One region of the Enterovibrio sp. FF113 genome, then DNA from elsewhere that is predicted to be linked to it. Evidence: riboswitches for the same ligand, from Rfam matches in the RefSeq annotation. Region 1 holds a riboswitch; the other holds the start of a gene.

Region 1 (3,425 bases):
AAGACGCAGGCATGCTACCGAAAAAAGCGAATGGGTAAAAGCGTTGCAGGCCGCGAAATGACATAAAAAAACCTCCCCGAAGAGAGGTTATTGAAAAATAGATTAAGCCAGTTTGCCTGGGCGGCGTGATAACCAACCAAAGAACACACAGACAAGAGTAAAGGCACAGAAGCCTGCCAACAGCGAAATCGACAACGAATCCGTGAAGCCCAACACCAAGTAAGAGATACCGGCCACCAGCGCCACAGCCAGCGCATACGGTAACTGCGTAGAAACGTGGTCAATGTGTCCACAACGTGCACCGGTTGCTGACAAGATGGTGGTATCTGAAATTGGCGAGCAGTGATCGCCGAACACGGCACCAGCAAGTACAGCGGACAACATCGGCAGCATTAACGCAATATCAGTTGCAGCAGAAAGGTCACCTGCGATTGGCAGCATGATACCGAACGTACCCCATGAGGTACCGGTTGAAAAGGCCATTGCAGCAGACAACAAGAACAGCAATACAGGTAGAAGTTGTGGCGACAAGTTACCTTGGATCAAGGTCGACAAAAACTTACCCGTCGCCATATCACCAATCACGCTGCCTATCGTCCACGCAAACAGCAAGATCAAGATAGCGCCAAACATAGATTTGGCACCAATCCAAACGGTTTGGCCAACTTCTGGTACTGGAATACGCTGTTTGAATACAGTGATCAATGCTGACAGCAGACCCATTGCACTGCCATACAACAGTGACATACCCACATCGGTGTTTTCAAATGCACCGAGAATAGAGAAGGCTTTACCATTGACTTCTAACGCTTGAGCGCCCGAATACACCATCCAAGACATGGTCGCCACGATAAGTACAACAATTGGCACCACTAGATCGGCCACGCTACCTTTTTCGCTTTCTTCTATGCCTAGCTCGTCATCTAATGATGGTCCGCTATTTTCATCATCGCCTAAACGACTGCCCGTCGATGCCTCGTATTCAAAACGACGCATTGGGCCCACATCCATCTGGAACCAAGCAACCGCGAACACCATCAGCAAAGCAAAAATGGCATAGAAGTTCATTGGGATCATGTGCGCGAATGCGCTGAGTGGGCTGTAATCAGTCACGCCATGGCTGACAAGAATGCCGCCAACCACCGTAATGATATATGCACCCCAGCTTGACGCTGGCATGATCACGCACATTGGCGCTGCAGTTGAATCGAGAATATAAGCGAGTTTCGCACGCGACACATGAAAACGGTCAGTCACAGGACGACTAATGGCGCCAACCGCTAGGCTATTAAAATAGTCATCAACAAAAATGAATACGCCTAGAAATGCTGCCAGAAGTTTTGCACCGCGCTTACTTTTAATGCGAGTTTGCGCCCATTCAGCAAATGCACGTGTGCCACCGGAAAGTGTGATAAGTGCAGTAAGGGAACCCAGCAAGACTAAGAAAGCCACAATGCTCATGTTCCAGCTATTAATGCTGCCATCATCAATAAAAAGGCCTTTTACAAGCCCGGTAAGATAATACGTGGTCGCCGACAAAGAAAAGTCATTGAGTAGCAATGCGCCAGAGAGAATACCCAGCCCTAATGATAACAAAACACGACGTGTAACAATGGCGAGGCCCAGCGCAAGAATCGCGGGCAATACCGATAAAGAAGACGCGGAAAAATCGACTAAGTTCATGATCTCTATATCAACCTGTAAGGTTGGAGATCTACTGCAGAAATGGAAACCAATTAATAAATGACAATGGTTAAACGCATTCTTAAACCACAGTAGCGCTCCATAGTTAAATCCCAATACTATGGCAGTGTTGTGTCTGTTAGAGCACAACCCCAGCAGAATAGCTTGATTGGCAAGATTCTACTTCGGCGCTATTTCCTTTCTCACATTCTCAACGGCATCACCCTAAAATGTGTTACTGATAAATAGCGCACCTCTACGTGCATAAAGCCTGCGTATTGTATGTGACATCGAGGACATTGCAATAACCATCTAAATGATTTTACACATTAAGTGCATGGTATTTACAAATCACCCACAACCGTCAACTTCTTCTTCTCTCAACGCATGCAAAGTCAAACACGCATGACGGCTTTATTGTACACCCCACGGATAACCCATTCGATTTTTTTCAAGAAAAAGCCAATAAGGTTTATTTAAGTTTGCACTTTTCTTAAATTCGATATCTAATATTAAAGAATTTAATTAAGCAAACATTGCAAAGAATTAATTATTCTTGCTACTCTTAGTACGGTAATTAATTATTATAAACGAGAGAATAGGATAGGCATAATGTCTGATGCACTGAAAGTATTGTTAAACCTGCGCAGCCTTCGTGCCGTGGCGCGTGAACTTACTCTGGAACAACTACAAGAAGCTCTGGAAAAACTGCAAGCTGTCGTTGCAGAGCGTGAAGAATCTGAAGCAGAAGCTAACGAAGCAGAAAAAGAGCGTCTGGAAAAACTTGAGAAATACCGTGAGATGTTGATCAAAGACGGTATTGACCCAGAAGAATTGCTGGCGACTCTTGGTGGTGCTAAACCAAAATCTAAGCGTGCTGCTCGTCCAGCAAAATATAAGTACATTGACGTAGACGGTTCAGAAAAAACGTGGACTGGCCAAGGTCGTACGCCAAAAACAATTAAAGAAGCGCTTGAAAGCGGCAAGAAGATCGAAGACTTCCTGCTGTAATAGCACATTAGTTGTTATCGGCTTGTGATGAAATAGCGTCAAGCTGAACAAAAAAAAGGGGCTTTCGCCCCTTTTTTTTATCCCAACCCTAATGGTCTGGGTCTGGGTACGATTACAATAGTGATTAATTCGTTGGTCTAAGCTCGCGTTATGGTCGCATTTATCATGCGACCATCAATAAAAATACCACAGATAATTTTAAGGAAATTAACGCAATCATTGCAGGCTAATCTAATCAGCTAGCCAGACTTAATCCTATCGGCCAAGTGGCTTACGGCAATGGCAAAATAGTGCGAACGGTTCCATTTCATCAAGCTTTGGTAATTACCATAAACCAAATAGCTTCGTCCATATTCGTCATCAGGCTGAATCAACCAGGCGTTAATATCGACATCAGGCAACGAGGTATTATTCATACGACGTATACCTAACCCTTCCCATTCTGCTAATGTTTTGGCTTTATCTTGACCTAATCCTGACAATTCTCTCTCAATGCCTTCTGGCACTTTTACTTGACGTCCCCAAGTGTATTCGCTATCCCAACCAGCATTTTTTAAATAATTCGCAGACGATGCAAATACGTCGGGTTTTGACGTCCAAATATCTTTCTTTCCATCGTTATTTCCATCGGCGGCAAATGAAATAAATGAGCTAGGCATAAACTGGCATTGCCCCATTGCTCCTGCCCACGAACCTTTCATATCGCTTGGTGCAATATGGCCTTCTTGCAG
Region 2 (3,425 bases), on a different contig from region 1:
GCGGCTCCGCAGGTGCGGGCTGGCAATAAGCTTATGAAGCAAGTTGGATTTAACGTGTTTTAAAACTAATAAACGTGATGACTTTATTGATTGTGTTAGAGCGTGTTTTTAGGAGGGAAGGGGGAGTAGTGTCGTTAAAAATCAAACAAGCAGGAAGTTCCTGCTTGTTTAAAGTGAGTGTTTATCCTTTCGATTATTCGTTTTCAAACAGCTCTTTATGAAGTGCTCTTACTACGTCTTTTGATTCGTTTGTGCTCGTCAAAAAACACAGATTATGGCTGCTGGCACCATAGCAAATCATACGCAGATTATAGTCTTCGAGTGTTCCGAAAATTTTGGCAGCTGCGCCGCGTGACTCGCCCATATGGTTACCAATCAAAGCAACTAAGCACATATCTTGCTCCACGGTGACCTTACACAGTTTTGCTAACTCTTTTTCTGCACCGTCCGGTAAGGTGGGTGCCCCGCCACGGGTGTTTGTCTGATCAAGAGTCAAGGAAACACTGACTTCAGAAGTGGTGATGAGATCCACGGAGACCTTGTGCTTGGCCAGAATGTTGAAGACCTCGGCAAGAAAACCGTAAGCGTGGAACATATTCAGGCTAGTGAGCGTCACCATGGTTTGGTTGCAACGCAGTGCCAGTGCGCGAAATAGAGGAGATTGTTTCGCGGTATCGCGAATCCAAGTTCCACCTTGCTCAGGCGCTTTTGATGAGCCAACAAACACCGGTATATCGTGGCGCATTGCGGGTACTAAGGTGGATGGGTGCAAGATTTTCGCACCAAAATTGGCCATCTCAGACGCTTCACTGAAGCTGATTTCATCAATGGGGCTGGCTGCAGGCGCAATTCGAGGATCGGTACTGTAGATACCAGGCACATCCGTCCAGATTTCCAGTGAGGTTGCTTGCACGGCTTCTGCCAGCAACGCGGCGCTATAATCTGAACCACCACGGCCTAGGGTGGTGGTATTGCCGTCATTGTCCGCGCCAATGAAACCTTGGGTTACCGCGACCTTTGCATCACACAGCGGGCGCAGAATTCCTTGAGCATGAAAGGCAGTTTCAACCAAATCTGGGGTTGCATTGCCAAAGACATTGTCTGTTTTTAATATTTGGCGTACATCGACGCGTTCAGCATCAATGCCTTGGGCATTTAACAGGTGCGTGAAAATATGCGTAGACATCAATTCGCCGCATGCAACCAGGCTATCCGTTAAACGGTCAGAAGGGGACGTTGCAGCGGCAGTTGCGAAAGTTGCAACTTCATCAAGAACGTCATTGATGGCAATGTCCACCGCTGCGTTCGCAGGCAAGTGTTCCAAAATACTGAAGTGAATATCGGCAATTTTGGCCAACACATCTTGTTGTTTTTTTGCATCGGCAACACCATTTGCCAATTCAACCAGTAAATTTGTCACGCCAGAACAAGCGCTAATCACTACCAGTCGAGTGTCTGAATTCCCTTTGATCACCGATGCGCTGTTTGACATAGCAGCGTAGTCGGCGACACTCGTGCCGCCAAATTTTGCGACATTTAATGCGTTCACTTCCCTTTATCTCCCTTAATTGCGAATGGAGTTATCCCAAAATATTTGAAACTTAAAATAGTAAAAATTGTATGGCAGTAAGAGGGCGGGTACGGAAGAAAGGATATTTCTCCAGAAGCGCTCCATCTCATTAGAGATGACAATCCGAAGGATTCAACCCTCAAGACCGACAATCCAACCCCCAAGGTTTGGTTTTGTCTCGGCGTCTATCCCCTGATCGGTTTGCTTTGGAGTTGGGGCTCCGCAAACAGACTGCCTGATAGACGCGCCTCTTCTGCTTTTGCGTGGCAAAAATGCACTGCGCAAAAATTGCTCTCTATTGATAATGTTTTGTGACGTTTTTGTCAATTACCGATTGCATCAACTTGCATCTCTTTTCGATTCAGTCGATCAAATGAAGCATGACGAAGCTTGGGTTTATGCGTGGACGGGGGTTTGGCAAATGCAGTTCCGGTGATAGGGTAAGTAAACGAATGGATGCTTATGGAGAGCCGACAATGACAATATCCCGATTTATTCCGCCGCAACGTACCTTGATGGGCCCTGGCCCTTCAGACGTATCACCGCGGGTATTGCAAGCTTTGTCCCAGCCAACGATTGGTCACTTAGACCCACTTTTTGTCGGCATGATGGATGAGGTTAAGGCGCTACTTCAATACGCATTCCAAACTGAAAACGCGTTCACCATTGCTGTTTCTGCCCCCGGCAGCGCGGGCATGGAAACGTGCTTTGTTAACCTGATTGAGCTGGGCGATACCGTTATCGTTTGCCGCAATGGCGTGTTTGGCGACCGTATGCGGGAAAACGTAGAACGCTGCGGTGCAACGGCGGTAATGGTAGACGATGAGTGGGGTAAGCCAGTTGACCCCGCCAAAGTTGAACAAGCATTGCGTGACAACCCTCAGGCGTCATTGTTGGCATTTGTGCATGCAGAAACCTCTACCGGTGCGCTTAGTGACGCAAAAACGTTATCGGCTTTAGCGAGAGAGCATGATTGCTTGACCATTGTCGACGCTGTGACTTCGTTAGGCGGTGTGCCATTGCTGGTGGATGAATGGCAACTGGATGCGGTGTATTCCGGCAGCCAAAAATGCCTGTCTTGCGTACCAGGATTATCGCCCGTGACCTTCTCTCCACGCGCGGTTGAGAAAATGCAGAAGCGCACTGAGAAAGTACAAAGCTGGTTCCTCGATCAGAGCCTGGTGCTCGCATATTGGAGTGGCACAGGTAAGCGCAGTTACCATCACACTGCACCTGTAAATAGCTTATATGCGCTCCATGAATCGCTGCTGATGCTCAAACAAGAAGGGCTAGAAAATGCATGGCAGCGTCATCGCGAGATGCATGCGTTGTTGAAAGCCGAACTTGAATCGTTGGGCATCCGCTTTCTTGTCGATGAAGCCGATCGTCTTCCACAGCTAAATGCAGTGTCAGTGCCTGATGGTATTGATGATGCCAGCGTGCGTAGTCGTTTGCTCAATGAATACAACCTTGAGATAGGCGCAGGACTCGGCGCATTAGCAGGCAAAGCATGGCGTATTGGCTTGATGGGATACACCGCGAGAAAAGAAAATGTTGCCCTGTGCGCCAAAGCATTAAAGGACGTATTGGGTTAGTCATAGACCCGATCATCAATTGACAAAAAACGCCTCTCGGGGCGTTTTTTATTGTCAGTGTTTGGTCGCGCGGGATAGTTACTCAGAAAACGAGGGTTGAAATACACGGTTAGGAAACAATGAGTTGGCTTCCTGTTTTATCTGTTTCGCCATCGCTTTGTTGCCCGTTAACATTGCAAGCTCAATCAGTGACTGATAATCATCGGCGTTCGGGTTTAACGTTAGTCGCTGTACTTGCTGGCGTAAATAAGCCTCCTGCG

What was found. Region 1 has a riboswitch for lysine ahead of ACED36_RS09315 (Na+/H+ antiporter NhaC family protein). Riboswitches for the same ligand answer to the same signal wherever they lie in the genome.
Region 2: linked by a shared signal. The riboswitch ahead of lysC (lysine-sensitive aspartokinase 3) and the one ahead of ACED36_RS09315 (Na+/H+ antiporter NhaC family protein) in region 1 are both predicted to bind lysine.

Annotation. Positions count from the first base shown of each region.
Region 1 is NZ_JBGONO010000009.1:144,498-147,922, forward strand. Features, by position in the region: gene ACED36_RS09315 (Na+/H+ antiporter NhaC family protein) at 103-1,683, opposite strand; lysine riboswitch at 1,769-1,950, opposite strand; gene ACED36_RS09320 (H-NS family nucleoid-associated regulatory protein) at 2,296-2,694, shown strand; gene ACED36_RS09325 (lytic transglycosylase domain-containing protein) at 2,934-3,425, opposite strand, start outside.
Region 2 is NZ_JBGONO010000012.1:161,595-165,019, reverse strand. Features, by position in the region: gene lysC (lysine-sensitive aspartokinase 3) at 194-1,549, opposite strand; lysine riboswitch at 1,657-1,831, opposite strand; gene ACED36_RS11815 (alanine--glyoxylate aminotransferase family protein) at 2,047-3,165, shown strand; gene ACED36_RS11810 (Wzy polymerase domain-containing protein) at 3,244-3,425, opposite strand, start outside.